DNA from 3 places in the Paeniglutamicibacter sp. NPDC091659 genome. Region 2 is predicted to be linked to each of the others. Evidence: riboswitches for the same ligand, from Rfam matches in the RefSeq annotation. Region 2 holds a riboswitch; each other region holds the start of a gene.
The links. Region 2 has a riboswitch for S-adenosylmethionine ahead of ACIQLF_RS00775 (flavin reductase family protein). Riboswitches for the same ligand answer to the same signal wherever they lie in the genome.
Positions count from the first base shown of each region.

Region 1: another riboswitch for S-adenosylmethionine. It lies ahead of ACIQLF_RS13780 (methylenetetrahydrofolate reductase); the one in region 2 lies ahead of ACIQLF_RS00775 (flavin reductase family protein).
Region 3: another riboswitch for S-adenosylmethionine. It lies ahead of ACIQLF_RS07790 (acyl-CoA dehydrogenase family protein); the one in region 2 lies ahead of ACIQLF_RS00775 (flavin reductase family protein).

Region 1 covers NZ_JBIVTO010000007.1:53,921-65,924, reverse strand. The annotation lists gene ACIQLF_RS13810 (gamma carbonic anhydrase family protein) at 1-264, shown strand, start outside; gene ACIQLF_RS13805 (Gfo/Idh/MocA family protein) at 289-1,350, shown strand; gene ACIQLF_RS13800 (hypothetical protein) at 1,446-1,772, opposite strand; gene ACIQLF_RS13795 (cystathionine gamma-synthase) at 1,936-3,162, opposite strand; gene ACIQLF_RS13790 (O-acetylhomoserine aminocarboxypropyltransferase/cysteine synthase family protein) at 3,175-4,497, opposite strand; gene metE (5-methyltetrahydropteroyltriglutamate--homocysteine S-methyltransferase) at 4,673-7,042, opposite strand; gene ACIQLF_RS13780 (methylenetetrahydrofolate reductase) at 7,121-8,047, opposite strand; SAM riboswitch class I at 8,149-8,266, opposite strand; gene ACIQLF_RS13775 (SDR family NAD(P)-dependent oxidoreductase) at 8,699-9,442, shown strand; gene ACIQLF_RS13770 (hypothetical protein) at 9,624-9,839, opposite strand; gene ACIQLF_RS13765 (sensor histidine kinase) at 10,012-11,091, opposite strand; gene ACIQLF_RS13760 (response regulator transcription factor) at 11,102-11,797, opposite strand; gene ACIQLF_RS13755 (M15 family metallopeptidase) at 11,885-12,004, shown strand, end outside.
Region 2 covers NZ_JBIVTO010000001.1:164,812-176,815, reverse strand. The annotation lists gene ACIQLF_RS00815 (ribonuclease E inhibitor RraB) at 1-174, shown strand, start outside; gene ACIQLF_RS00810 (GNAT family N-acetyltransferase) at 185-517, shown strand; gene ACIQLF_RS00805 (hypothetical protein) at 547-780, opposite strand; gene ACIQLF_RS00800 (DNA-binding protein) at 838-1,029, opposite strand; gene ACIQLF_RS00795 (MFS transporter) at 1,026-2,429, opposite strand; gene ACIQLF_RS00790 (SRPBCC family protein) at 2,551-2,988, shown strand; gene dnaB (replicative DNA helicase) at 3,075-5,492, opposite strand; gene ACIQLF_RS00780 (DUF1801 domain-containing protein) at 6,005-6,430, shown strand; gene ACIQLF_RS00775 (flavin reductase family protein) at 6,542-7,051, opposite strand; SAM riboswitch class IV at 7,124-7,236, opposite strand; gene rplI (50S ribosomal protein L9) at 7,503-7,958, opposite strand; gene rpsR (30S ribosomal protein S18) at 7,974-8,213, opposite strand; gene ACIQLF_RS00760 (single-stranded DNA-binding protein) at 8,276-8,869, opposite strand; gene rpsF (30S ribosomal protein S6) at 8,916-9,221, opposite strand; gene ACIQLF_RS00750 (acyltransferase family protein) at 9,392-11,500, opposite strand; gene ACIQLF_RS00745 (hypothetical protein) at 11,680-12,004, opposite strand, start outside.
Region 3 covers NZ_JBIVTO010000003.1:21,936-27,778, reverse strand. The annotation lists gene ACIQLF_RS07800 (DUF1345 domain-containing protein) at 263-913, shown strand; gene ACIQLF_RS07795 (LLM class flavin-dependent oxidoreductase) at 1,056-2,459, opposite strand; gene ACIQLF_RS07790 (acyl-CoA dehydrogenase family protein) at 2,541-3,878, opposite strand; SAM riboswitch class I at 3,886-3,982, opposite strand; gene ACIQLF_RS07785 (zinc ribbon domain-containing protein) at 4,275-4,856, shown strand; gene fmdA (formamidase) at 4,907-5,843, shown strand, end outside.

The sequences.
Region 1 (12,004 bases), on a different contig from region 2:
CACGGGGCCACCGTGGGAAACGACTGCTTGATCGGCATGAGCGCAACCATCATGAACGGGTCGGTCATCGGGGAGAACTCCCTGGTGGCGGCGGGCGCCCTGGTGCTCGAGGGAACCGTCGTTCCCCCGCGTTCACTGGTTGCAGGGGTACCGGCCAAGGTCAGGCGCGAACTGACCGATGAAGAAGTCGAGGGCCTGAAGGAAAACGCTGCCCACTATTTGGTGCTGGCAGCCAAGCACCGTGACGCCAACGCGGCACGGTAGATACCCACAGGGGAGTACAAAGCGATGGCCAGTTACATTCAGGCACCACCCACTGCACACCCCGGAGCACCCTCACCGGTGCACGCCACGGGCCGCACCCTGAACTGGGGCGTGGTTTCCACCGGCAGGATCGTCGCCCACGTGATTGCGGACCTGCAGTCGCTCGGTGACGCCAACGTCATCGCCGTGTCCTCGCGCAGCGAGGAACGTGCCCGCATCTTCGCCGAGGAACACGACATCGAGTGGGCATTCGGATCCTACCAGGCGATGTTCGACGAGCCGGAGGTCGAGGCCGTCTACATCGCGACCCCGCACGGCCAGCACTTCGAGATCGCAATGGCGGCTCTGAAGTCAGGCAAGCACGTCGTCTGCGAAAAGTCGCTAACCATCAACGCGCACGAGGCCCGCGCATTGGTCGCCGAGGCCCGGGAACGCGACCTTTTCCTGATGGAAGCCGTCTGGTCGCGCTTCACCCCGGTGTTCGCGCGCGCCCTGGAAATTCTCGAATCCGGCGAGCTCGGCGAGGTCTCCTGGGTCCAGGCGGACCTCGGCTTCAAGGCCGAGTACGATCCGAACTGGCGCCTCTTCAACCCGGCGGACGGTGGCGGGGCATTGCTGGACATGTCCATCTACCCGCTCACCTGGGCCATCGGCGCGATGGGGTTCCCCACGTCGGTGCAGGCAAGCGCAGACCTCAACGAGGACGGCGTGGACATCCAGAACGCCATCACGCTCGCCTACCCGGGCGTGCGCCACGCGCAGCTGATGACCACCCTGACCGCCACTCCCCCGCGCGAGGCGCGGGTGGCCTGCAGCAACGGCTGGCTCAGCACCAACGCACCGCTGCACAACCCCACCAAGCTGTTCATCCACCCGGCCAAGGGGCTCAGCCGCACCGAGGTCTTTGAGCCGGTGGGCAACAACTACACGTACCAGTTCCGCGAAGCCACGCGATGCATCCAGCAGGGCCTGAACGAGTCCCCCACCATGCCGTGGGAACACTCGGTCAACACCATGGCCATCTTCGATGGCATCCGCCACCAGCTGGGGATCCGCTACCCCAACGACCTGGCGCGCACCAGCTAGGGCCAAGACGGGCCCTGGCTCCTGCACCTACGAAGGTGGCGCTTGCCGATGAGGGATCATCGGCAAGCGCCACCTTTGCCATGTCCCGCGCGGGGCTACTTGGCCGCCGGTTCGGCCTCTCCCGCATTGCGCAGTGCCGCACGCAGATCGTCGAACGACGGCAACCCGGCCAACCCCTCCTGCGTGGGGTAGACCCGGCAGCTGAGTGCGGGCTCGGCCCCGGAAGCGAACAGGTCCCGGCCCGACGCAACGAACGTCGGCGACCCGTGGAACTCCAGGTCGAGGGCTTCCTCTTCGCTGGCCAGTTCCCGGATGCGCAGCTCCCCCGCATCCAGCCCCTCGGCCTCCAGCGCGCGAAGATACAGCTCGCCGGCCGGGGAGCCGTTCGGGCAGTCGGCAATGATGCGCAATTCGAAGTCCATGTCCCCATCGTCCACACCGGGCCGCCGGAACGCAAAGAACCGCCGGGAAGCTGCCCGGCGGTTCTTCGGCGGTTAATGCGTTGGCCGGCCTTCGGCCCCCTCAGACCCCCATGCACGGCCAACGCACACTTGATGGCCCGGCCCTCGGGCCGGGAATCCCATGTCAGGCCGTGGCCGCCACCAGGGAGGCGCGGCGCGCGGCGGCTAGGCCGAGTTCGAGGTCGGCAATCAGGTCCTCCACCTGTTCGACGCCGACGCTGAGCCGCACCAGGTTCTTGGGCACCGCCAGCGGGGTTCCGATCACCGAGGCGTGCGTCATTTCCGAGGAGTAGCAAACCAACGACTCGACCCCGCCGAGGGACACCGAGAGCGCAAACAGCTCGGTCGATTCGGCGAAGGCGCGCGCCGCGGCCTCACCGCCGGCGAACTGCAGCGAGACGATGCCGCCGAAGCCGCGGGACTGGGTCTTGGCCAGCTCGTGCCCCGGGTGGGATTCGAGCCCCGGGTACAGCACCGTGGCCACCTCCTCGCGGGTGGTCAGCCATTCGGCGATGCGTGCGGCATTCGAGCAGTGGCGCTCCATGCGCAGCCCCAGGGTCTTGAGCCCGCGGGCGGCCAGGAAACAGTCCTGCGGGCCGGCCACGGCTCCCCCGGCGAACTGCTGGAACCCGACGGCCTCGGCCAGCGACTGGCCGCGGAAGATCCGCTCCGCCACGATCACGGCACCGCCGAGCACGTCCGAGTGGCCGCCGATGTACTTGGTGGTCGAATGAACCACGACGTCCGCGCCGAGCGTGAGCGGCTGCTGCAGGAACGGCGTGGCAAAGGTGTTGTCCACGACCAGCAACGCACCGGCCTCCCGCGCGATCCGCGCCCAGCCGGCAACGTCGGCGATGCCCAGCAGCGGGTTCGACGGGGTTTCCACCCAGAGCAGCGCGGTCTTCCCGGGCTGCACCGCGGCGGCCACCGCGACGAGGTCGGTGATGTCCACCGGGGTGTTGGTGATTCCCCACTTGCCGTGCAGGCGGTTGATCAGCCGGTTGGTGCCGCCGTAGCCGTCGGCGCCGAGGACGATGTGGTCCCCGGGTTCCAGCACCGCGCGCAGCAGCGCGTCCTCGGCGGCGATGCCGGAGGCGAAGGCGAAGCCCGCGTGGCCCGCTTCCAGGGCGGTGAGCTGGGTTTCGAACCCGCCGCGGGTCGGGTTGGAGCCTCGGGAGTACTCGTGGCCGTTTCGCAGGACGTTGATGCCGTCCTGCACAAAGGTGCTGGTCTGGTAGATCGGCGGGATGACCGCGCCGGTCAGCGGGTCAGGGGCCTGGCCTGCGTGGATGGCCAGCGTGTTGAAGGAGTGGGCGGCGGAGGAATGGGCCGTGCCCTCGTGGTTGCTCATGGTCGTTCCTTCCTAGACGCCGACGGATTCGCGGGTCGGTGATGTGGTTTCTTGGGTCAGCGCGTCAAGCGCACGGGTCAGGTCCGCGATCAGGTCCGCCGAGTCTTCCAGGCCCACCGAGACGCGCAGGGTCCCGGCGGAGATCCCGGCTGCGGCAAGCTGCGCGTCGGAGAGCCGACAGTGGGTCATGGCGGCGGGGTGCACGATCAGCGACCGTGCGTCGCCGATGTTGGCGGCCAGGGCAAAGAGTTCGACCGAGTCGACGACCTGCGGGACGCCGGCGGCGTCGTGGAGGTCGAAGGAGAACACGCAGCCGGTCCCGGCCGGGAAGTCCCGGTGCGCCAGCACGTGGTCCTGGTGATTGGCGAGCGACGGGTGGTGGACCCTGGCCACGGCCGGGTGCTCGTTGAGCGCCGCCACCAGGTCCAGCACGTTGGCCTGCGCCTTGGCCACGCGCAGCGTGAGGGTCTCGATTCCCGTGAGGATCGCAGAGGCGGAGGCCGCGGTGAGCGTGGGACCCAGGTCGTGCAGGAACTTGGAGCGGGCAAGCATCAGGTAGGCGTTGGCTCCGTAGCGTTCCAGCAGGGAGTCCCCGTAGTAGCGGGCCTTGGGCGCGGCGATCTGCGGCCAGCGGGCCGCATCGGAGAAGTCGAAGGTGCCGGCGTCGACGATCAGTCCCCCGAGCACCGATCCGTGGCCGGCCAGCGCCTTGGTGGCCGAATGGACCACGATGTCCGCGCCGAACTCGATGGGGCGGTAGGCGGCCGGGGTGGCCAGGGTGTTGTCGACGACCACCGGGATGCCTGCCGCGTGGGCGACGTCGGTGATGGCGCGCAGGTCCACCAGGGTGATCAGCGGGTTGGAGACGGACTCGAGCAGGAAGCCGCGGGTCTTCTCGGTGATGGCCGCCGCCCAGTTGGCGGGGTCCTCCGGGTCGACGAAGGTGACGGTGATCCCGAAGTCGGCGAAGGTGTCGGTGAGCAGGTCGACCGTGCCGCCGTAGAGCTTGTTGGAGGCCACCAGGTGGTTGGGTCCCTGCAGCAGGGCCAGCAGGGAAACGGCGACGGCGGCCTGGCCCGTGGCGGTGGCCAGCGCGCCGATGCCGCCCTCCAGCGCCGCGGCGCGTGCCTCCAGCACGGAGACCGTGGGGTTGCCGGTGCGCGAGTAGGTGAAGCCGGCCTTCTTCAGCGAGAAGAGCTCGGCGGCGGTGGCGTAGTCGGTGAACTCGAACGCCGCGGAGTTGTAGATCGGCACGGTCATGGGTCGGTGCGGGCCCGCCGGGCTGTATCCGGCGTGGATTTCGGTGGTGGCGTTCTGCCAGTTGCTGGTGGCCATGATCGTGCCTTTCGGGGCCTGGTGCTGGGGAAAATTTCGGGGAGGGACGTGCGGGGTCGCACCGGATTGCGGGTCGGCGCAGCCCCGCACGTCAGTCCCCTGTGCCGCCGCGGGGCCCGGTCAAGATAGGGACTCGGGTGCGGGCCCTGCGGCGGGCATGGGGGGCGAAAACGTGTTAGGCGTTTGCGCCGGCGTTTGCGCCGATGGTGGCGCGGGCCGCGAGGGTGGCCTCCACCAGGTTGGCCAGCGAGGCCTCGGTCTCCGCGTAGCCGCGGGTCTTCAGGCCGCAGTCCGGGTTGATCCACAGCTGCTTGGCCGGCAGCGAGGCCAGGGCGATCTCGATGAGCTCGGCGACCTCTTCGGTGGACGGCACGCGCGGGGAGTGGATGTCGTAGACGCCCGGGCCGATGCCGCGGCTGTAGCCGAACTCGGTCAGGTCCGCGGTGACCTCCATGCGGGAGCGGGCGGCCTCGATCGAGGTGACGTCGGCATCCAGCGCGTCGATCGCGTCGATGATCTCGCCGAACTCCGAGTAGCACAGGTGGGTGTGGATCTGGGTGGCATCCACGGCGCCGGCGGTGGACAGGCGGAAGGAGTCGACGGACCACTGCAGGTAGTCGGCCTGGTCGGCCTTGCGCAGAGGCAGCAGTTCGCGCAGCGCCGGCTCGTCGACCTGGATGATGGAGATGCCGGCGTCCTGCAGGTCCTCGATCTCGTCGCGCAGCGCCAGGGCAACCTGGTTGGCGGAAACCGCCAGCGGCTGGTCGTCGCGGATGAAGCTCCAGGCCAGGATGGTGACCGGGCCGGTGAGCATGCCCTTGAAAGGCTTGTTGGTCAGCGACGCGGCGTAGGAGATCCACGGGACGGTGAAGGCGGCCGGGCGGGACACGTCGCCCCAGAGGATCGACGGGCGGGTGGCGCGCGAGCCGTAGGACTGCACCCAGCCGTTGGCGGTCTCGGAGAAGCCGTCGAAGTTCTCGGCGAAGTACTGGACCATGTCGTTGCGCTCGGGCTCGCCGTGCACCAGCACGTCCAGGCCCAGGCGTTCCTGCAGCTCCACGACGCGGGCGATCTCGGCCTTGAGGAAGCCCTCGTAGGCGGCGTCGTCGATGCTGCCGTTGCGGTGCGCGGCGCGGGCCGTGCGTACCTCGCCGGTCTGCGGGAAGGAGCCGATGGTGGTGGTCGGCAGCACCGGCAGGTTCAGTGCGGCGTCCTGGGCTGCCTCGCGGACGTCGGAGGCCGAGCGGGAGAAGTCGGCGTCGGTGAGCGCGGCGAGGCGCTCGCGGACGGCGGCAACGGTGGTTCCGGCGAACGCCGCGCGGTGGTTGATGGCGGTCTCGGCGGCGGACAGCTCGGCGGCGATCGCCGATTCGCCCTGCGCCAGGCCCTTGGCCAGGGTGATGACCTCGGCGACCTTCTGGTTGGCGAAGGCCAGCCATTCCGGCAGGTGCGCCGGCAGGTTGTTTTCCAGGGCGACGTCGTGCGGGACGTGCTGCAGGGAGGTCGCGGTGCCCACGGCGATGGTGCCGTTGGACTGCTCGACCTCGGTGCGCAGGTTCTTCAGGATCTCCAGCGATTCGGTCAGATTGTTGCGCCAGATGTTGCGCGAGTTCACGATGCCGGCCACCAGGGTGGAGCCTGCGAGATCGCCGAGGAACTCGGCCTTCGGGGCCAGGCCGCGGACCAGGTCAGCGTGCACTGCCTCGACGCCGGCACGTGCCAGCAGGCCCTGGGTCGCACCCGGGCGGGTCACGTCGCCGGCGGTGCCGTAGCCGAAGGTGACAAAGAGGGCCGGGCGTTCGGTGGCGGCTGCGATCTTGGCGTAGACGGACTCGGCCAGCGCGCCGGGAACGGCGAGCGCGGCGCCGCGGTCGGTGACGAGTGCCGGCTCGTCGAGCTGGACCCACGGGGCGCCGGCGGCGGCAAGCTCGGTCAGGATCTGTGCGTAGGCGGCGACGACCTCGTCGATGCGGGTCAGCGGGTCGAAGCCCTCTGCGGCGCCGTCCTCGGCCTTGGCCAGCAGCAGGTAGGTGATCGGGCCGACCAGCGTCGGGCGGATGGTGTTTCCGTTGGCCGCGTGGGCCTTGAAGGACTCGACCAGCGGCTTGGCGTTGGCGGCGATCGGGGTGTTCTCGCCGATCTCAGGAACCAGGTAGTGGTAGTTGGTGTCGAACCACTTGGTCATTTCCAGCGGGGCGCGGGACTCGTCGCCGCGGGCCAGCACGAACGAGGCGGCGGTGTTGATGGTGCCGTCGGCTGCTGCCAGGTCGGCGAAGCGGGTCGGCAGTGCGGAAAGCGCGACCGTCGCGTCGAGGACCTGGTCGTAGTAGGCGAAGTCGCCGGGCAGCGAGGCGTCGGTGGCGCCCAGGCCCAGGGTGGTCAGCTTGGCCAGGTTCGCCTGCTGCAGCTCAAGGGCTGCGGCGTGCAGGGTGGCCTCGTCGGTGCGGTTTGCCCAGTGGGCTTCGAGGGCCTTCTTGAGTTCGCGGTTCGGGCCGATGCGCGGGTAGCCGAGGATGGAGGCTGCGGGGAAGGTCGACTTGGTCATGGGGTAGCTCCTTGGGTGTTGAACGTGGGGGGAAGAGTTAGTGATTTGATGGGTAAAGGTTTTGAAGTGCCCGGGCGCCTAGACGGCGGCGCGGGCGGCCCAGGAATTGACGACCTGGGCCCGGGTGCGGGGCAGTTCGAGCCTTTCGATGACATCGAGTGAGCCGCGGTGGTCGTTGAAGGTGTAGAGATGGACGCCCGGGGCCCCGTCGTCGAAGGCGCGCCGCGCCAGGGTGACCGCGGCGGTGACTCCGATGTAGTGGCGTTCCGCGTCGGTGCTCGCCGTTTCCAGCGCGTGCGCCAGGATCGGGTCCGGTTCGACGCCTGTCATGGAGGCCAGCCGGTTGAGACGCTTGAGCGAATTCAGCGGGATGACCCCCGGAATGATCGGGATGGACACCCCTGCTCGGCGGGCCGCATCAACCAGGTTGGTGTATTCCTCGGGCCGGAAGTACACCTGGGTGATTGCGTAGTTTGCCCCCGAGCGTTCCTTGGCCAGCAGCACCTCCACGTCGTGATCGAACGACGGGGATTCGGGGTGCTGGATCGGGTAGGCGGCCACGCCTACCCCCAGCCGCCCGCCGGCCAGTGCCGCCGAGTGCTCGGTTTCGACCTCGCGGATGAGTTCGATCAGGTAGCGGGCGAAGGGGAATTCCCCGCGCCAGCCATCCGGATCGGTGGGCAGGTCGCCGCGAAGCGCGAGGACACCGCGGACACCGAGCGAGATGAAGTGGCGGATCAGGTTCTCGAGGGACTGGCGACTCTCCCCCACACAGGTCAGGTGCGCCAGCGGGCGCAGCCTGGTGTTCTGGATGAGGTGTTCGATCAATTCCAGCGAGGCCCGGCGGCGTGCGTGGGTTCCCGAGTAGGTGACCGACACGTAGTCGGGGTTCGTGGCCTGAAGCGCCTCGATGCTGTTGAAAACGCCCTCGGTCGCGTCGCGGTTCACCGGCGGGTACAGCTCATAGGACAGTGACGGCGGGGCCGCGGACGGTGTAATGCTCATGTGTGACTCCTCGTCTAAACGAGGGAGGCCCCAAGGTACGCCACAAAAGCCCCAGCGATCCGTACGGATGACTGCGGCGATGGTGAGCAGGTTTTGAAGCGGCTCCATCGCTTCTGGCCTTAGCACCCTCAACAACGGAGTCCCCGCACGGGGGAATCCATCGTGTGATGGTTGCTGCGGCGTCAACGAGCCAGATCTCTCAGCCGCTCTTGATGGTTGATGCATTCATCATGTTCCACGCTTCAAGGACGGTGCAAGGCGCCGGCCGCGTCCCGCGTCACGCGGGGCAAAAACACTTCACATGACGATTTTTTGTCATCTTTGGCAACGTCGCCCGAGCCATTGTTAAGAGCGCGCCGAGCCGACTTTGCCCGATTTCCCGGTCACTTTCCGCTTGAGCGTTACTTTTGGCTTCCATTGTGAAGCCTTTGTGACAGGGGCGCTCGGGGCGTCGACGACAGAGCCCAGGGGCGGGTGGCGAATGAAGTCATTGTGGCAAGGGCGCCCAATGGGATACTGTCGTCGCGACACGATTTCGTCGGATCCGCCAAGACGCGGCGTCCTTCAACGCGCCAGCTGGCGTGATCCTGTAGACCGGCGGTCCGCCCCAGTGGACCGCCCAGCCACGTAAACGCGAAAAGGGGAATGGGAATGCAGCTTGCCAACAAGGTAGCCATCGTCACCGGCGGAGCATCGGGCATCGGGGGCGCCATCTCCCGGGTGTTGGTGGCCCGCGGCGCCAAGGTCGTCGCCGTCGACGTCAACGGCGAGGCCGGCGCCGCGCTCAAGGGGGATCTCGGCGGTGACGTGCAATTCCTGTTGGGCGATGTCAGCGACAAAGCCGTGGCCGCAGCCGCGGTGGAAGTGGCGAGCGAAACCTACGGCGGGCTGGACGCACTGGTGAACAACGCCCATGCCTCGCGCCAGGCCATGTTCAACGACCTGACCGAGGAGCAGTGGGAGCTCTCCTTCAACACCGGCTTCCGCGCCACCCGCCAGTTCATGGCCGCGGCCTACCCGCTGCTGGCGGTCAACGGCGGCTCGGTCGTGAACTTCGGCTCGGGTTCGGCGATGGTCGGCCAGATGACCCAGGCGGCCTACGCCTCCGCCAAGGAAGCCATCCGCGGGCTTTCGCGCGTGACCGCCAACGAGTGGGCCAAGGACAAGATCCGCGTCAACGTCGTCTCCCCCATGGCGTTGACCGAGGGGGTCAAGGCCTGGAGCGAGGCATACCCGCAGATGTACCAGGACTCGCTGGCCAAGGTCCCGCTGGGGCGCTTCGGGGATCCGGAGGAAGACGTCGCGCCCATCGTGGCGTTCCTGGTCTCGGATGACTCGCGCTACATGACGGGCCAAACCCTCATGGCCGACGGCGGGGCGAACAAGCTCTACTAGCCGGCACGGCAGCAAGACTTCCGGGTGCAGACCGCGGGTCCGTCAACAGGTTCCGCGACCTGCACCCGGCAATGGGTTCCCGCTGACAGAATGCAGCACGGAACCGATTGGACCAATCGTCCGGTGATCTCCATGTCGAAGGCGCATGCCCTGCGGAGCAGATTCACCAGTTTCTTGGCGGTCACTGTTTTCCGGCACCGAAAGCTGTGAATCGCAACGGTAAATGGCCGGATTTTCGCGGGGTTTGGTGGCCGATGAGTCGAGCCAGTCGCTCGTCATCAACAATTTCGGACGTGGGCACGTTGAGGTCCTTCGCCACCTGCGGGCGTTCGATCTCGGTCAGTAACCGGTCGCTGAGCCGAAAATTCCCACCGGCGGTCCATGCTGGGGTTTTCAATGTTCCATTTCGCGCTCTTGCTGCTTTCAGTGTTGCAACACCGCATGCTCTACTTCACCAGCGAGAAGCCCATCACGGTACTGGTGACAGGAAATAGCAATGCCCAAAAATCGCTGCGCCACCTCTTCAACACAGCCGGTCTCGAAGCAACGCATGCCCGACAGTTCTCTTGTTACTGCCCAACATCACCCGGTGCGGTCGGCAGGTGGATCGCAATGCGGAGCCCGCCAGCGGGGCGCGGGGCAATGGTAAGCGTTCCGTCGTGTGCGAGGGTGATGCTTTTGACGATTGCCAACCCGAGACCGACGCCTGCGTGGTCGCTCGTGCGGGTGCGTTCGGTCCCGCGCTGGAATCGTTCGGTGAGCGTGGAGACCAGTTCTTCGGTGAGTTTCTCACCGGTGTTCTCGACGATGAGCACAACGAATTCGGGGCCGACCTTGGTGTTCACCCAGACTGTCCCCTGCACCGGGAGGTTGTGGACGATCGCATTGTGCAGAAGGTTCGTGACCATCTGCAGCAGGAGTGCGTATGAACCGAATGTCGGGGTGAAACTGCTGGAAGCATCGATGGTGACTCCGCGCTTTTCCGCAAGCGGGAGGAGGGTTTCGGTTGCTTCTTCGACCGCCAAGGAAAGGTCGACGCGTTCTCGCGTGAAGGATCTCTGGTCGGCCCGTGTGAGCAACAGCAGTGCTTCGGTGAGGTCGATTGCACGAGTGTTGACGGTGTCGAGACGTTCGAGAAGTTCGTTGGTGTTTCGGTCCGGGTCGTTTCGTGCCACGTTGAGAAGTGTCTGTGTTATTGCCAGCGGTGTGCGCAGTTCGTGGGAGGCATTGGCGGCAAATCTCTGTTGTTCGGCAACGTGTGTTTCGAGTCGTTCGAGCATCGTGTCGAAGGAATCGGCGAGTTCGCGGAACTCGTCCTTTCTGCCCTCCAACCGGATTCGGTGGGATAGCGATCCGTTCGCAGCGGTTCGGGTGGCGTCGGTGATTCGGGAAAGGGGCGCGAGCATTCGACCGGAGAGGAGCCAGCCTCCAAGCACTCCGAACACCAGCAGGAAGGCCATCACTGCGGCTACTGCGGGACCGAATGCGCGTTGGAGGTCGGAGCGGTTTGGAACGAATCCGCCATTGTTGTTGATCGCGCCTTCAGGAACATACCGAAGAAGGAAGATCCACACGGCGGCGAGTAGCAAAGCCCCTGCGAGCACGAGGAACCCGACGTAGCTGAGGGTGAGCTTGAGCCGTACGCTCATCCCCGGTGTCCTATGCACGTCCGCGTCCTTCAGCCTCGGGGACGGTCCCTGTATCGATGCGGTATCCGACTCCCGGGACAGTGGCGATGATCCAAGGCTCGCCAAGGCGCCTACGCAGTGCCGAGACGGTGATGCGTACGGCGTTGGTGAACGGGTCGGCGTTCTCGTCCCAGGCGCGTTCCAAGAGTTCTTCGGCGCTGACGACACCGCCTTCGGATGCGACTAGAACTTCCAGGACAGCGAACTGCTTTCTGGTAAGTCCGACGTAGCGCCCCTCTCGATGGACCTCGCGGCGGAACGGGTCCAGTCGCAAGCCTGCAATCTCTCGTACGGGCGGCCGGTGGTGTGCTCGCCGGCGGTCGAGGGCACGGAGCCTGAGCACGAGTTCCCGGAGTTCGAATGGTTTCGTGAGGTAGTCGTCGGCACCGAGCCCGAACCCGGAGGCCTTTTCATCGAGACGGTCGGCGGCGGTAAGCATGAGAATTGGCGTACCACTGCCTGAAGCCACGATGTGTCTTGCGACCTCGTCGCCGGACGGCCCGGGGATATCACGGTCAAGGATGGCGATGTCGTAGGTGTTGACGGTCAGCAGTTCCAGGGCGGTATCGCCATCACCGGCGATGTCTGCCGCGATCGCTTCCAGGCGTAGACCATCGCGGATACCTTCGGCCATATATGGCTCGTCTTCGACGATCAACACGCGCATGCTCCCCATGCTACGAGGTGAGACATATCGTCGGCATATCGAAAACCACATACATGCTGGCAACATCGGACGCTCTTGACTGGAAACATGACGTACAACGAACCAGCACAAACTCCCGGACGACGGAAGCCATCGACGATCGTCGTCATCATGACGGCCGTCTTGGCATTGGCCACCGTCCTCCTGGTACTCATGGTGGGAGCGATT
Region 2 (12,004 bases):
CGGCAGGCCCTGGACGCGGAGCACGCCGAACGCTCCATCCGCGCGGTCTACGCCATCAACGAGCAGCACCAGGGATACTACGACGGTTTCGGTGCCATGGCGGTCCTGGCCGAGGGCAGCGAGCCGCCAGGGTTCTTCAGCCGCCTTTTCGGCCGGCACACCGGTGACGGATAGGGGGCGGACCATGGGCGAAATCCACCTCGGGCAGATCGCCGAACGGCAGCGCTATGCCCTGTTCGACGGCGACAAGGTCATCGGCGCAGCCCACTACCGGGACCTGTCCACCGACCACGGCATCGAGCGCGTCTTCTTCCACACCGTGGTCGACGAGGCCTACGCCGGGCAGGGGCTGGCCGCGAGGCTTGCCGCCTTCGCCCTGGAGGACACCATTGCGCAGGGGCACAAGGTCGTGGCGGTGTGCCCCTACATCAAGGCGTACACGGCCAAGCACCGCCAATACGACGCCCGCCTCGTGGCGCCGGGGGCCCAGCACCTGCGGATCCTGCCGACGGCGTAGCCGCCCGGCCCCTGCGGTTGCGGGGCCCGTTACTTGGCGCGCTCGCGGTTGAACTTCTTCTGGCCGATCACGGCATGGGTGATGGCCGCAGCGGCGAGCACGGCGCAGGTTCCCACGCCCCAGGTCAGGATCGTGTCGCGCGGGACCCAGCTGTAATCGGTGGTGCCGAAGAGCCCTCCCAGCGTCACCCAGGCCGTCAGCGCACACAGGAGGATTACGGTGAGCCAGCGGCCCAACGGGGCTTTTGCTTCGGGGGTTCCCATGGTTTTCGTGCCTCGATCGGTAGTCGTTGTGCGGCGGTCGTTGCGCCAGTCCGGACTTCAGTCGGCCAGCTCCGAGCCCAGCTCCCGCAGCGCTTCGCGCAGTATCAGGATGGCCTTGGGGCCGACCCCGTGCATGGCCTGCAGGGCCTTCTCGCCCAAGGCCGCGGCCTGTTCAAGCGTGGTGATTCCGTGGGCGTTCAGTGCCCGCGTTGCGGGGGCGCCGATCTTCGGCAGTTCATGATCGCTCATGCTCCGAGTGTATTGCGCACTTCGACCGCCTGCACGGTCTTTTCAACGGCCCGAGTCCGCGGGGTCAAGACGATCAGCGCCAGTCCGATGAGCGCGGTGAAGGCGAACACCGCGACGAACGAGTCGTTTCCGCTGAAGGCGGCGAAGATCAGCCCGGCCGCGGCCAGCGCAAGCGCCGAGCCCATGGAGTCGGCGATGGCCAGCGCCGAGGAATTGAATCCCTGGTTCGCGGTGGTCGACAACTTGATCATGTGCACGTTCTGCCTCGGATACACCAGGCCCATGCCGGCCCCGCCGAGGCCCCAGGCTGCGATCGCCACGAAGGCCGGCCAGTGCCAGGCTGCGGTCGCCAAGACCAGCACGATTGCGGTCACGCCGAGCACCGAGCCGATGAGCATGGCCCGCTCGTTGCCCAGGCTCTCGCCCATGCGGCCCTGGACCGCGGATCCCAGCGACCAGAAGATCGCGCCGCCGGTCAGCGCCAGGCCCGCCACCGCAGGCGTGAGCGCGTAGCGGTCCATCAGCAGGTACGGCAGGTACACCTCGGTGCCGAAAAACGCTGCCGCCGCAAGCCCGCGAACCAGGATCGTGGTCGGCAGGCCACGCCCCGCGCTCAGGGTCCTTCGCGGGAACAGCGGGCGCACCGCCACGAGCACCACGGCCAGGGACAGCACCATCAGCCAGGTTCCCACCGAGGGGATGTCGGCAAGCAGGTTCATGGCCAGGACGGCGGCCGCGGCCAGGGCCGCCCAGCACAAGGGCAGCCAGGCGATCTTGCCGTCTGGGTTCTCCCCGCCGCCGAGACCGCGCAGCGACGGCAGAACCGCGGCCATTGCCAGGACCACGAGCCCCACGACGCCCAGGAACACCCAACGCCAACCAACGGTTTGAGCTGCAAGGCCGGCTGCAAACGGGCCGATCAGCGACGGAATGACCCAGGCCGCGGCAAAAGCGGCGAAAATCTTCGGGTGCAGGCGCGGAACGTAGACCCTTGCCACCACCACGTAGAGCGCCACGGTGCTGGCGCCACCGCCGAGTCCCTGGACCAGCCGTCCGGCCACCAGCGCCTGCATGCTCGGCGCCAGGCCGCATAGCAGCAGGCCGATGATGAATACGATCAATGACACGTAGAGCGGGCCCGTCGGGCCCTTGCGGTCGGACCAGCCACCCGCGGCCACCATGCCGATGACGCCGCTGGCCATGGGCGCGGCAAAGGCCAGCGCGTACAGGGATGCACCACCCAACTCCCTGCTGACCAGTGGCATGACCGTCGTGACGGCCAGGGATTCGAACGCGACAAGGAACACCAGGGAGAACATCCCCACGGTGATCCAACGGTACTGGGGAGCGAAAAGACCAAGTGGCGCATTCGCGCCGGATCCGGCAGCAGACAAGGACATGATTAGAGCTTAAAGCCTGCCCTTTGCCCTGTTGCATCGACCTGCGGAGTGTCTTGTCAGCAATGTTTTTCCAGGGCGGATCCGCTCCCAAACGGGGGCGGCCGCAGGTAGGGTTTCGAGCATGGACTTCGCTCAGGAAATAACCGTCAACATCCCGCGCAACAGATTCATCGAGCTCTTCGACGACCCGGAGAACCTGAAGCACTGGCAGAAGGGGCTGCTCTCCTTCGAAGCGGTCTCAGGCACGCCCGGGGAACCCGGCGCCACCTCGAGGCTGACCTACAAGCAGGGCAAGGGCACCATGGAAATGGTCGAGACGGTCACCCGCCGCGAGCTGCCCGACGCATTCGACGGAACCTATGATGCCAAGGGCGTCCACAACATCTGCAAGAACGAGTTCCACGACGTGGGCGGAACCGCGACCCGCTGGGTCGCCCACAACACCTTCGAATTCACGGGCCTCATGAAGATTGTCGGGCTGCTTTTCGGCTCGATGTTCAAGAAGCAGAGCCTGAGAATGATGAATGAGTTCAAGTCGTTTGCCGAAGCTCGGGCGTAGAGGCGCCCGGCGCCTGAGAGCCGATTAACGCAGTGGTGCGGCCTTCCCGGAATAGGGAAGGCCGCACCGCGGCAGGATCGGAACGGCTACATCCCGCCTTCTTGCGCCATGTTGTTGAAGCGCGAGTAGTGGCCCTGGAAGGCAACCACGATGGTCTTGGTAGGACCGTTACGGTGCTTAGCGACAATCACGTCGGCTTCACCGGCCCGAGCCGATTCCTTGTCGTAAATGTCTTCACGGTGCAGCAAGATGACCATATCGGCGTCCTGCTCAATGGAGTTGTGAACTGCGATGCCGTTGGCGATGAAGTTGTGGTTTCCAATCACCGTTGCATCGAAGACTTCTTCTTCGCCATCGGCTTCGATGGAGATGATGTTGTCCCAGAAGATGTCGTTGATGGCCTCAACCTGAAGTTCAGCATCGTCCAGGGTTTCGGCAACGCGGCTCAGCGGCTGGCGCACCGCGGTCTTGAGCACACCCTCGCCTTCCGAAGAACTAGTGCTTTCCTCGAGAATCTCGCGAACGCTATTCCACACCTGAAGTGGCGCGGCACCCAGTTCAACCGGTTCGTTGTTGTTGATGATGGCATCAAGCAGGCTCTGCGCCGCGCTGGCCTGTTCGCCTTCAACTCCGATTTCCTGCAGGAAGCGTTTCTGGTCATGATCGCCAACAATTTCCACAACACAGGTGTTGGTGGTGCGCTGGCTGATCTTGCAGGTGACGCCGAAGCGCAGGAGCAACCGTGCGATGTCGTCAGCAAGCTTGCGCGAGTGGGCGCGGTACCGGATCTGCCCAGAGGCACCGTTGGCGCTCACCGTTCCGGCTGTTGCCCACAAACTACTGAGGAAGAGTGCAATGCCGGTCTTGGGCAGCGAGAATACGCCCTCGGGAATGAACTTGATCAAATCCCCAAGCTTGGCCGGGTCATCGTTGTCCACGGGCACTTCATCGGCAACCGGCGCGTTGCCAATGAACTCGGCAATGGTGATGATCTGTTCGTCATCCCAATCGGTTCGCTGCGAAGGTCCATTGACGTGGCGCGGAATACCCAGACGGTCGCCGACCTGCAGGTCGCCAAGAGCCTGCCACCCTTCATAGGTGAAGAATGGGTGGTTGGCGGTGGCACGGATGGTGCGTCCGGAGGCGAGCGTCATCTTGTACACAGGCTTTACACCCGTGGAGAAGACGTGAGTAAGGTGGCGTTCGACGTAGCGCAGGCTGTCATCAAGTGACCACACCGGAACGTCCTTGGCACCGGTGGCAAAGAGTTCACCCATGGTGGTCTCGGCGCCGGTATCCGAACGCAGGACCTTGGTCCCTGCCGTGAGACAGCCGGATTCACGGAGGTCAGAAACCATTGGCTTCTTATCGGTACGCTGTTCGGAACCACGGTTCAGCTGGGAAAGCGCAATAACCGGCACATCTAGTTCTTTGGCGAGCAGCTTCAAGGAACGAGAGAACTCGGAGACTTCCTGCTGACGCGATTCCACACGTTTACCCGAGCTCATAAGCTGCAGGTAGTCAAGGATCACGAGCTTTAGATCGTGCTTTTGCTTTAGGCGCCGGCACTTTGCACGAATTTCCATCAACGACATGTTCGGGGAATCATCAATGAACAGCGGCGCGTCGTTGAGCCTGCCCATGGTGGTAGCAATCTTGGACCATTCGTCGTCCTTGATGGTGCCCTTACGCAGGTTCTGCAGAGCAATGCTTGCCTCTGCCGAAAGCAGACGCATGGCAATTTCGTTGCGGCCCATTTCCAGGGAGAAGAAAACAGCGGTCATATTGTTCTTAATGGCTGCTGACCTGGCAAAATCCAATGCAAACGTGCTTTTGCCGACGGCCGGGCGCGCTGCGATAACGATCATCTGGCCGCCGTGCAAGCCCTGGGTTAGCTCGTCGAGTTCATAGAAACCGGTGGGAACACCGATGACGCCTTCGCCACGGCTACCAGCGGATTCAATTTCATCGACGGTCCCTTCGATGATGTCGCGCAGCGGAACGTAGTCTTCTGCGGTACGACGTTCGGCTACCTTGTAGACCTCAGCTTGGGCTTCGTTGACGATTGCATCGACTTCGCCGTCCTGGGAGTAGCCCAGCTGGACGATTTTGGTCCCCGCATCAACCAAGCGACGCAGCACCGCTCGCTCACGAACAATTTCGGCATAGAAACCCGCGTTGGCCGCGGTCGGCACCGACTGAATCAAGGTGTGCAGATAGGCCGGGCCACCAATGCGAGTGATTTCTCCGCGCTTGGTGAGCAAGTCAGAGACGGTCACGGCGTCGGCAGGTTCGCCGCGTCCGTATAGGTCGATGATTGCTTCGAAGATCGATTCGTGAGCCGGGCGGTAGAAGTCCATGCCGCGCAGTACTTCAACGCAGTCGGCGATGGCATCCTTGGAGAGCATCATGCCGCCGAGCACACTCTGCTCCGCAACCAAATCCTGTGGCGGTGTACGGCCATAGTCGGATTCGGACGTGGCTTCCGTGCTGGACAGCGACATGGATTTTCCCTTCAAGCTTCGCGGGTTCCCGGTTTTCCGCATCATTATCTACTTCAGTGTCGCAGGGTCGGCCGACCTTTTGGTACGTCCAATCTCACGTGTGCGAAGAGACACGCAAGCCTGTGGAAATAGGTGGGGAACACTGTCACCTTAGACCCCATTTGCCTCAAACCCAACACCGTTATCCACAGGGGCTGTGCATAACCTGTGCACCTTGCGGCGTGTTGTGTGCACAGTCTGGGGAGAACATTGTGGATTACCGATGATTTTTGCCAAAAATATAGAGCTGACTAGGTATTATGCATTTACATGCCTGTGGACAGAAAGTAGTTATCCACAGGTTTGCGGAGTAAAAAACTTGGTTATACACGCAAAAACCCCGAGATTCCGCGGTTAATCTCCGTCGGTTTCCACGGTTACCCACAAACTATCCACAGCTATCCACGGGGTTCGGGGAAATCTGGGGATTAACAAGGTTGATGACCGTCGACAGCGCTGTAATACTGGCTCGCATGGCCGCCAATAAAACAACCCCCACCCGGGTTGATCCACACGAGTTCATCGCCTCCGTCACCCACCCCGTTCGGCGCGCCGACTCACGTGCGTTGCTGGAGATGATGGAGGAAGTCTCCGGGCAGCCGGCGACCATGTGGGGGCCGACGATCATCGGATTCGGAACCTACCACTACAAATACGATTCAGGCCGGGAAGGCGACGCCGGCGCGATCGGGTTCTCGCCCCGCTCAACGATCCTGGCTCTCTATGGCCTGACCATTGCGCCGGAGTCCGGGGAGCTCTTGGGCAAGCTGGGAAAGCACAAGCGCGGTGTCGCATGCCTGTATGTCAACAAGCTCGCTGACGTCGACTTCGGGGTTCTCACGGAGTTGGCGCGGTACGGGTACCGCCACATGATGGAAGTCGTCCACGACCCTTCCTAGTCGCAGGGGCGGTGCCTGCCTCGCTGCTTCCACCGAAAAGAGGAGGCCTGCCGGTAGACCCAACATGCGGTGCGGATCGCTACCGGCAGGCCCTGTGCTTCCGAGTGGCGTCTAGGAGACGAGCTGTTCGGCTTCCAGTCGACGGAATGCCGACCCGTGGAAGACCAGCGGGGAATTCGTTTCATCGCTCGTCTGGTGGCCGTGCACGCGCAGCAGCACGACGTGGTGGTCGCCCGCGGGAATCTCCTGCTCCACGGAGCAATCGAGCCACAGGCTTGCATCATGGAGCAGGAGGGCGCCCTCGTCGGTGGAATCCAGGCGGAGCCCCGCAAAGCGGTCTCCTGTCTTGGAAGCGATCTGGCGGCAAACCCCCTCGTTCTTCTCGCTGAGCACGGATACCCCGATGCGGGCACTGGATCGAACAACCGGCCAGGTGCGCGAGGTGTTCTGGACCGCGAACATCACCAACGGCGGATCCATCGAAACGCCGACGGTGAACGACGAGGCGACGATGCCCTGCGGCTCACCGTCGACGATGGCGCACAGTGCAGCAATGCCAGAGGGATGCTGGGCGAAAACGTTGCGCAAGGTGTCTGGGGTGAGGTCTGTTGCAAGAGTCATGGCTCGGTCCTTCGGCTTCATGCCCACCTTGAATCGGGTACGCGCCAAAAGCGCAGCTGCCCATCATCCAGTGTGCAGTACTTGCCCCCGGGGTCCCGCGGGCCGAATCGTCACCTGGAGCACCCCACTACCGCGAGAGGGTTGCCGGTCAACAAGCCAGGGCTTTTGCGTTGACACTCTTGATTCATGACTAACGTTAGGAGAAAGGTTTAGCTTCAGTCAAAGATTGTTTCGACACAATGGGTCACGAAGCGTAAGAATCGAACATTCTGCGACCAACATTCGCTTTTCGTCCTCATCTGTCGATATAGGGCCTCCGCACCATTTGGTCGATGCCGGCTCGTTGGCCCCATGCAGGCACCCAAGCGATCGGTTAACGCAATGAGGACCCCACCCGAAGGTGGAGTCCTCAATCGCTTATCGTCCCGAGGGGCGATGGGTGTGCAGAGAATTACTTCTTTGCAGCAACAACCAGCAGCGAGATGGTCGCGGATACATCGGTGTGCAGACGCACGGTAGCCGAGTAGTTACCCGTCGACTTGATGTGATCGTTGATCTCGATGTTGCGCTTGTCGATCGCGCCAACGCCGGCGGCTGCAACAGCCTTGGCGATGTCGTCGGTCTTGACGGTGCCGAAGAGGCGACCGGTAGCGCCGGCCTTGACGGTCAGCTTGACCGGCTTGGCGGAGATAGCGGCGGCAAGTGCCTGTGCTTCTTCCAAGGACGCAACGGCGCGAGCAGCACGGGCGGCCTTGATCGACTCAACCTGCTTCTCACCGCCCGGGGTCCAGGTGATGGCGAACGAGCGCGGGAGAAGGTAGTTACGTGCGTAACCGTTCTTCACCTCAACGATGTCGCCTGCGGCACCGAGGCCGGTAACTTCGTGGGTCAGAATGAGCTTTGCCATGTTTGTATACCTTCCTTAGCCGCGGCCAGCGCCGGAGTAAGGCAGCAAGGCTACTTCACGCGCGTTCTTGATGGCCTGTGCGATCTTGCGCTGTTCCTGAACGGAAACGCCGGTAACGCGACGGGCACGGATCTTTCCGCGATCCGAAATGAACTTGCGCAGCAATGCTACGTCCTTGTAGTCGATGACAGTGATGTCAGCGGCCTTCAAGGGGTTGGACTTTGGTTTGGGCTTACGGAGTTCAGCCTTAGCCATCGTGGAGCTCCTTTATCAGGTGGAGCCCGCAGAATTTTCTGCGGGATGGTGAATAATTTTGTTTAGAAGGGCGGTTCGTCAGAACCCGGGTTGCCCCATCCGCCGTTGTTTCCTCCGGCAGGAGCGCCCCAAGGATCGGCTGCAGGTGCATTCCAGCCGCCACCGCTGTTTCCGCCGGCGTTGCCGCCACCGAAACCACCCTGGCCGCCGGCGTTGCCGCCGCCGAATCCGCCGGCATTGGCGCCGGCATTCTGCTGTCCACCAAAGCCACCGTTGCCGCCAGTGCCGGAGCGCTGGGTGCGGGTGACCTTTGCGGAGGCGTAACGCAAGGACGGGCCGATTTCATCGACCTCGAGCTCGGTGACGTTACGCTTTTCGCCTTCTTTGGTTTCGTAAGAACGCGACTTGAGGCGGCCCTGAGCAATGACACGCATGCCCTTGGTCAACGTCTCAGCGACGTTTTCGGCAGCCTCACGCCACACCGATGCGCGGAGGAACAGCGTGTCGCCGTCCTTCCACTCATTGGACTGGCGATCGAAGGTTCGCGGGGTCGAAGCGATCGTGAAGTTCGCGACTGCCGACCCTGACGGGGTGAAACGTAGTTCTGGGTCACCGGTCAAATTACCGATTACCGTAATGACGGTCTCGCCTGCCATTGGAGCCTCCTAAAAGGTGTTGTTCTACGAAGATCGAAAAGCAGAATTACTCTGCAACGACCTTTGCCTCTTCCGGGCGGGTGATCTTGGTGCGCATGATGGTCTCATTGAGGCTCAACTGGCGATCAAGTTCCGCGGAAGTAGCGGGGGTGGCGGTGAAGTTAACTACCGCGTAAATGGCCTCATTCTTCTTCTGAATGTCGTAGGCCAGGCGGCGACGGCCCCAGATGTCAACGTTCTCGATGGTTCCACCATCGTTACGTACAACGTCCAGGAACTTACCGAGGGTCGGTTCAACGGTTCGCTCGTCGACCTCGGGGTCGATCAGCACCATCAATTCATAAGCACGCATGTGAACCCACCTCCTTTGGGCTAAACGGTCACGGCATTTCCGCAACAGGAGGTTCTTTGCATTTGCTGTCGTCGATACCCGATTGCCAGGTACGACAGAAACAGCCTTGTCCAGTCTAGCGGAAAATCGCTCCCTGACCCGACGGACCCGCGTGCGGTGCGTCACTGCGGTCACCGCACGCGGTCGTCCAGTCCGTCGGCGCGCAGCTTCGCCTCAAGTCGGGCGCCGAAGACCGGGGCAAGGGTGCGCATGTAGGTGTCGGAGATGTGGTGTTTGTCCCGGTATACCAGCACGTTCCCGATCACGGCCGGGCAGAATCCGCCGACACAGAACTGGTCGGAGAAATCCAGCACGCCGACCCGCGGCTCGCGCTTGGCCGCGGCGAGCGTGAAGTCGTTGGGCTCGAAGGCCCTGGATGCCGGGGCGCCGCAGGATTCCAGGTCATCCGGATGCTGCGCCACGCAGTCCCGCGCAAAAACCTTCGTCCCGGGGCGCGGGGTGTCAACGATCGGGTAGACCTTGATGCCGGCGTCCTCAAGCTTGCCCCAGTACTCGGCGAAGCCCTCTGCGGCACCCTTTTCCAGGACGGCCCCGGCCCAGTGACTGGTCACCACGGCATCCACGTCGCCGCGGGAGATGATCCGCTTCAAGGTGTCCGAGTTGGCCTGGTGGCACGAAATGCTGCCGTTTTTCTCGGCAATGCGCTCGGTGGCAGTGAACGGGCAGGAATTCTTCAGGTAGGTGAGCAGCGTCCAGCCGTGTTCCTTGGCGGTGGCTTCCAGCGCCCGGTACCAATGCGTGGCATGGGAGTCGCCCACCAGGGCGATGGTCAGGGTTCCGTCCTCCGCTCCCTCGGCGCATTCGCGGGTGAACGGGGAATCCGGTTTCTGCACGCACTCGCCCAGGTGCGGGCGGTCGCGCTCCGCGTCGGCGGGGACCGGGATGATCTGCTTCTTGCCCGGCAAATAGGGCGGCGCGCCGTCGGGGATCGAGGCGGCACCGAGCTCGGGCGGAGGTTCCGCCAACAGCGTGGCGGCCGCGTCTTCCTTCGCGACGGTGTCGCGTTGGGCCAGGGTCCCGGGGGCCAGGGACATCGCCGTAACCAGGGCGACCACGACCGCGCCGGCGCCCAATGTCCGCCACTTCGAGGAAGACAGCGGAGCCAGGGTGCGCACCGGGGTTTCGATCCAGCGGTGGCTGGCCCCGGCGAGCAGCAGCGACAGCACCAACAGCCCGGTTCCCTGGGCCGAGTCCGGCTCGCTGCCGGAGAAGTGCAGGAAGAAGATGAGTACCGGCCAGTGCCACAGGTACAGCGAGTAGGACACGTTGCCCACCCATTGCACCGGGGGAAGTTCGAGGATTTTCTGCGGGGCCAAAGCTCCACTGGTCTCCCCGGCCAGGATCACCGCCAGGGTTCCGGCCACCGGCAGCGCCGCGGACAGACCTGGGAAGGACGTGGCCGCGTCAAAACCAAAGGCCGCAGTGGCGATGGCGGCGAACCCTGCCCAGGCCAGCGCTGTACGGGCGCCTGGGGCATGGAACCAGCGGCCGTTGCGTCGTCGTCCGGGTTCGTGCGGGGCCAGCAGAAGCGCCAGGAGTCCGCCGGCGGCCAATTCCCAGACACGGGCCGGGGTGACGAAGTAGGCGGCAGGGCTCCCCGAGCCCACCAGTGCCATCGAGTAGGCAAGCGAGGCAACGACGACCGTGCCGAAGACCAGTAGGAGCGCGGTGCGCGGGAACGCGCCGGCGGTTTCCCGCCGGCCATACCGCATCTGGCCCAGCCATACGGCCAGCAACACCAGCAACGGCCAGACCAGGTAGAACTGCTCCTCGACACCGAGCGACCAGAAGTGGTTCAGCGCCGTGGGCGCGGAATCGGCCGCGAGGTAGTCCACGGAGTCGGCGGCCAGCACCCAGTTTTCCACCGAAAAGGCGGCGGCCAGGGCCGCGATTCCCACGGCTTTCCACTGCGTGGCCGGCAGGAAGGCCAGCGTGGCTCCCAGCACCGCGATGATCACCACGGCCGCGGCGGGCAGGATCCTGCGCACCCGCGCGGCCCAGAACCCCGGCAGGTCGATGCGACCCGTCTTGCGCACCTCGCGCAGCAGGTGCCCGGTGATCAGGAACCCCGAGATCGCAAAGAACACGTCGACCCCGATGAAACCGCCGGGAACCAGTTGCGGCGCGAGGTGGTAGGCCACCACGAGCAGCACCGCCACGGCGCGCAGCGCCTGGACCTCTGGCAGGACACTGCGCGGAAGCTTCGGTTCGGCGGTCATATCCGCGAGCAAAGCACGCTTCGGTGAACAGCGGGTAAAGCACCGGCGTCGGGAGGCCCCGACACTGCGCCCGTGCGAGCCCCTTCGGCGGCGAATCCGCAGTCCCCGACGCGGCGGAAAAGGCTGAAGCGCCCCAGGACAAGTGTCCCGGGGCGCTTCAGTGGATGGAGCAGGTGGTGCTAGTTGGCGGTGAGGTTCAGCTTCTTGGCCAGCTCGTCCACCAGTTCGTCGGCTGCGACCAGATCGGATTCAGCCTTGACCACGGCAGCTGCGGCCGCATTGGCGTCTGCAACGGCGTTTACGTGTGCGGTCTGGGCTGCATCACGAATCGCGGCGAGCGGGGCCAAGGTGGTTGCGGCCGCGGTCTGGGCGACCGTGGCGTTCTGCAGCTCGATGCCCTTGGTGAAGACCGTGTTCTGGGCGCCCATGAGGTTCATGATCGTGGCGCCCAGATCGGCGTTCAGGCCGGGGATGCTTGCCTGGACATCAGCCTTGGCAGCCTGG
Region 3 (5,843 bases), on a different contig from region 2:
TCGACACCACCAACAAATATGACCACCTCATGAAATGAATGGCCCAAAAACCCCGACCTTGACCCGTTTTCCCTTCAAGAAAAGTCATAAATCCGATTGTGACGCCGGCGCTTCACGCCGTCTTGCGTCTTGCTCGCGTCATGTTGACAATCCGCCGAAAACCCGTCGGGCAAGAATTCGGCCTCGAAGGGGACGCTGACAAGGGGCAACGTTTCGTTCGAACCTGCTGCGTCGCAATGGCGGACCGTGGCATGATCGCCACATGGAGACCACACGCACACGACGCACACGGCACCGCCAGCTGCGCATCATCGGCATGGTTCTCGGCGGTGGCCTCGCAGCCGTGCTGACAGGGCTTCTTGGCGCTTGGCTGTATGCGCCGGCAGTGGGATGGGGAGTCGCCGCGCTGGTCTACAACCTCACGGTTTGGTCGACCATCGCCCCCATGGACCATGCCCGCACCGCCGCCCACGCCCAGGAAGAGGACCCCGGCCGCAGCACCTCGGATCTGCTTATCCTTTTGGCCGCGGTGGGGTCGTTGGTCGCGGTCGCCCTGGTAATGCTGGGCAGCAAGGAAGTCGAAGGAAGCTCGCGGTTCCTGCTGGCATTACTGGCGTTGACCTGCACGGGAATGTCGTGGCTACTCGTACACACGTTGTTCACGCTGCGCTATGCGGTGATCTATTACGACAGGTCCCCCGGCGGCATCGACTTCAACCAGGAGGAACCGCCGCAGTACACCGATTTCGCCTACATGGCGTTCAGCATGGGCATGACCTATCAGGTGTCGGACACAAACATCACCACACGTGAGATGCGTTCGACGGCGCTGCGCCACAGCCTGCTGGCGTTTGTGTTTGGCACGGGAATCCTGGCCACCACCATCAACTTGGTCGTCAGTCTGGCCCCCTGACCAGTGCCAAGGCCGGACGTCCAGGCATGGCAAGTCCCGGATTGGGTTGGAGGGACGGGGACCCCGGCAACGCCGGGATCCCCGTCGGGAAAGCAGTTGGTCGCGGGAGCACTCCCGGCCTCGGCCAACCGGCAGGGGCCCCTTAGCCTACTTTTGCGTCGGAAAGCCGGTAGTTTGCTGCCTTGTGCGAATCCTGCACGCGGTCGCCCTTGCCGAAGAGCTTGTTGCGCAGCGTGCCCTCGACGTACTCGCTTTGGTATGCGCCGCGGGCCTGCAGCTCCGGAACCACGAACTCGACGATGTCTTCGAACGTGCCGGGAGTGATGGCATAGGCGAGGTTGAAGCCGTCGACGTCGGTTTCCGCAACCCAGTCGATGAGCTTTTCCGCGACCTCGGCCCCGGAACCGACGGTGATCGGGCCGAAGCCGCCAACGCCGACCCATTCGGCAAGCTGGCGAATCGTCCAGGGGTTGCCGTCATCGCCGCTGGCCTTCTGGAACGTGGCGACGGAGGACTGGATGGCGTTCGACTTCACGTTGTCGCCGATGACGTCGTCCGGACCGTACGTGGACAGGTCGACGCCCATCCAGCCGGAAATCAGCGCCAGGGCGCCGTCAATGTCGGCGTAGGACTTGTAGTCCTCGAACTTTGCCTCGGCGCTGGCAGTGTCGGGGCCGGTGACGATGGTCTGCATGGCGTAGATGCGCACGTCGTAGCGGTCACGGCCAGCGGCCTCCGCGGCATCGCGGATCTTGGTGACGGTTTCCTTGAGGATTTCCTTGGTCGGCGAGGTCACGAACACGGCTTCGGCGTTTTCCGAGGCGAATTTCAGGCCGCGCGGAGAGGCGCCCGCCTGGAAGACCACGGGAGTGCGCTGCGGGCTCGGCTCGGTGATCGCGATGCCGGGAACCTTGAAGTACTTGCCCTCGTGCTTGATCTCGTGGACCTTGGTCGGGTCGGTGAAAATGCCGCGTTCGACATCGCGCACCACCGCGTCCTCTTCCCACGAGCCCTCGAGAAGCTTGTAGACGACTTCCATGTACTCGTCGGCGTGGTTGTAGCGCTCGTCGTGTTCCAGCTGGTCTTCCTGGCCCATGTTGCGTGCCGCGGAGGGCAGGTACCCGGTCACCACGTTCCATCCGACGCGTCCCTTGGTCAGGTGGTCGAGAGTGGCCAGACGACGGGCAAACGGGTAGGGGTGCTCGTAGGCGGTGCCGGCCGTGACGCCGAATCCCAGGTGTTCGGTCACTGCGGCCATGGCGGAGACGAGCATCATCGGATCGTTGACGGGAACCTGGGTTCCGGCGCGCAACGGCACCTCGTTGGAGCCGCCGAAAACGTCGTAGGTGCCCAGCACGTCGGCGATGAAGATGCCGTCGAACTTTCCCTTTTCAAGGGTCTTGGCAAGGTCGGTCCAGTAGGACAGGTCCTTGTAACGTGCGGACTGGTCCTTCGGGTGCTTCCACAGTCCAGGCGACTGGTGACCAACGCAGTTCATGTCGAAGGCATTGAAACGGATCTGGCGTTGTGCGGGAGTCGTGCTCATGATGTTCCTTTGCGGGGGTATGGGAAATCGCGGGTCGCAGAAGCAAACCCTGTCAGGGAAAGTTGTCTGTACCGAAAGGCCTTAGTAGCCGGCTGTTCCGGTGGTTGAGCCGAGGTCGCCGACGGCGTTGAGGCGTTTGGGAGCGGTTCCGTTTACCTCGTAGTCGCCGACGATGCGGGCCTTGTATATTGCGGGATTGTGGGTGGCGACGGTACGCGCGTTGCGCCAGTGCCTGTCCAAGTTGCAGCCCTTGGCTGTTGCCGAGGCCCCCAGCCCGTCAAAGAGCTTGGTCGCGGCCGAAAGAACCAGCGGCTGGACGATCGTTTGCGCCCGGTCTGCGGCGAGTTCACACACCGCAAAGCGTTCGGCCGGGCTGAGCGAATCATCGGCAAGTGCGACTTCTACCTCTGCGACAGCGGACAACACAATGGAATCCGTGGCGAAGGCGGTGGCCGAAATTTCACCGACCAGCTGCAGGACCTGGGGCTCGTTTCGGATCGGGACACCCGTTCCGGTGCTGAAGGTGCGGGTTCGGGCCTGCACCGCCGAGCGCACGTCGTTCAGCGACGCGCGGGTGATCCCTGCCTGCACGGCAAGCAGCACCAGCTGGAAGATCGCGGATTCCGGGTCGTTGGTTTGCTGTTCCTCCGGCAACAGGGTGTCGACCGGAACATCCTGGAACGTCGTGGACCCCGTCCCGGTGAGCTGTTGGCCGAAGCCATCCCAGTCGTCGTAGATCTTGACGCCGGAGCGCTGCGTGGAGACCACGGCGATCTGGCGGCCGGGAAGCTTCGGGTGGGAGGCTGCCACGGCAACCCAGTCCGCGTAGATGGTGCCGGTGCAATAGTATTTTTCGCCGGTCACGAACCAGTGTTCCCCGCGCTGCTCCAGGGTGGTGTTGAGAGAGCCAAGGGTGTTTCCGCCGCGTTCGGTGTAGGCGTTGCCGACGATCTGGCCGGCGGCGATTCGTTCGGTCCAGCGGCTGCGCACGGCCGGGTCCCGCAGCGTGAGCGCCGATTCGACGAAGGCGATGTGTGCACGCCACAGGTGCGCCACCTGCGAGTCCGCCTCGGCAAGTTCAATGAGGAGGCGGAAGAGGTCGCTCAGGCTTGCACCGTACCCGCCCTCGCTGACCGGGATCCGCAGGGCGCCGAAGCGCTCGCGGTTGAGCCAGCCGACCTGCTCGTAAGGGAGCGTCCGATTGGCATCGCGCTCGCTGGCACCTTCCGCAATCCGGGCAAACACCGGTCGGAAAATCGCGGCAAGTTCGTCGTAGTGCCCGTTGTTCGGAACACCCGGAGTCAGCTTGAGCAGGTGTCGAGCCGGCGCATTGCTTGCCAGCGCCTCCAACGAGACGGACCCAAAAATATTGGGGTCGGTTTCGACATCGAAGGTGTGAAGGGGGGACTCAGCGGCCATGATTGGTTCTCCATCGAGTCTGGCGTGAGCACCTACCGCCCAATTAAGGGGAGGGGTTGCTGCGGCGTCATTGAGCCAGATCTCTCGGCCGCTCTGGATGGTTGTTGTTCATATTTCTACAAGGTTACGTGGCACCGCGCAAATGATCGGCGTCACATTTGTACTTGCGATCACCCCATTGAACCCCTTGTACCGACCGGGATTCAAAGCTAGCCTGAGCGAAACGGGCAGGTGAGAACGCCTAATCTTGTCCGGTTGGCAATCCTGATCCGTCACGCTTCATCAGCGCCGAAAGGACACCCGGTCGGTCTTGTTGGTTACTCCACGTTGCTGCAGCTCTCGTCATACAGGGCCTCCGTGCCTGCGTGAAAATCCACCCGCCAGACGGCCGCAATCATGATTTTCTTGGCCAGGGCCATACTGCGCGCGTTTCCCACAGCCGATTGTCCTCCAGAAGCGACGATCGGGCGGTTTCGACTGAATCCCCGACGCCCACTTCGGCCTCGCCGGTCCGCCTCGCCGGCCCGATCCCTGGCCTTTCCGGCGAGAGATCGGGCCGACGTTCCCGCCTTGCGTGCTCCGTTGCCGTCCACGCGCCTTTCTGTCGCACATCCGTTGCCGTCCACGCGGGATCCGCCTTCTCAGGAACAACCCAAAACATCCGGTTTTCAGCCCCAATCGAGAGGACATTACATGCCGCTGTACGACTTCCGATGCCCCGAGGGAACAGTCTTTGAATCGGCGTTCCCCATGGCAACGGTGCCGGATTCCACAACCTGTCCCGAGTGCCGGCAGCAGGCCCGGCGCCAGATGAGTTCGCCTCGCCTTTCAATCGCCAACACCACCGAGTTCAAGCTCATTGATTCAGCGAAACGCAGCGCCCACGTACCGGAAGTGGTCACGGGCCGCACCGGTGCAACAAAACAGGCAACCCGATACACCCACAACCCCCTGCACCAAAAGCTTCCGCGCCCCTGACCGGACGCCGGATCCCCGCCCAAGTACGACATCGTTTAAGGAGAAGCACCATGCCAGAAGTGATATTTCCGCTCGATTCGACCAAGAAGTTCGAGGATCAGGAAAAACTCGGCCACAACCGTTGGCACCCGGAAATTCCGCCGGTGGCCACGGTCAAGGCCGGCGACGTTTTCCGCGTCGATTGCCGCGAATGGTTCGACGGAGCCATCAAGAACGACGACTCGGCCCAGGACATCCTCGATGCACCGCTGCTGACCGTCCACAAGCTTTCCGGTCCGTTCGCCGTGGAGGGTGCCAAGCCGGGCGACCTCCTGATCGTCGACATCCTTGACGTGGGCCCGATTCCGCAGGAGGACAGCGGGCCGCTGGCCGGCCAAGGTTGGGGATACACCGGCATCTTCTCCAAGAACAACGGCGGCGGCTTCCTGACCGACCAGTTCCCCGACGCCTACAAGGCAATTTGGGACTTCACGGGCCAGGTCGCCACGTCCCGGCACGTACCGGAAGTGTCCTTCGAGGGCCTGATCCACCCGGGCCTGATGGGCACCGCCCCGTCGGCCGCGCTGTTGGCCAAGTGGAACAAGCGGGAGGGCGACCTCATTGCCACCGATCCCCTCCGCGTCCCGCCGCTGGCACTTCCGCCGGAGGCCGAGCACGCCGTGCTGGGCGGGGTTCCGGCCAGCGAGTGGGGACGGGTCGGCTCAGAGGCGGCACGCACCGCACCGCCGCGCGAGAACGGCGGAAACCAGGACATCAAGAACCTCTCCAAGGGTTCGCGGATCTTCTATCCGGTGTTCGTCGACGGCGCGAACCTGTCCCTGGGCGACCTGCACTTCTCCCAGGGCGACGGCGAAATCACGTTCTGCGGTGCGATCGAAATGGGCGGCTTCATCGACCTGCGGGTGGACATCATCCGCGGCGGCATGGACACCTACGGGGTTTCGGAGAACGCCATCTTCATGCCGGGCCGCGTCGATCCGCAGTTCA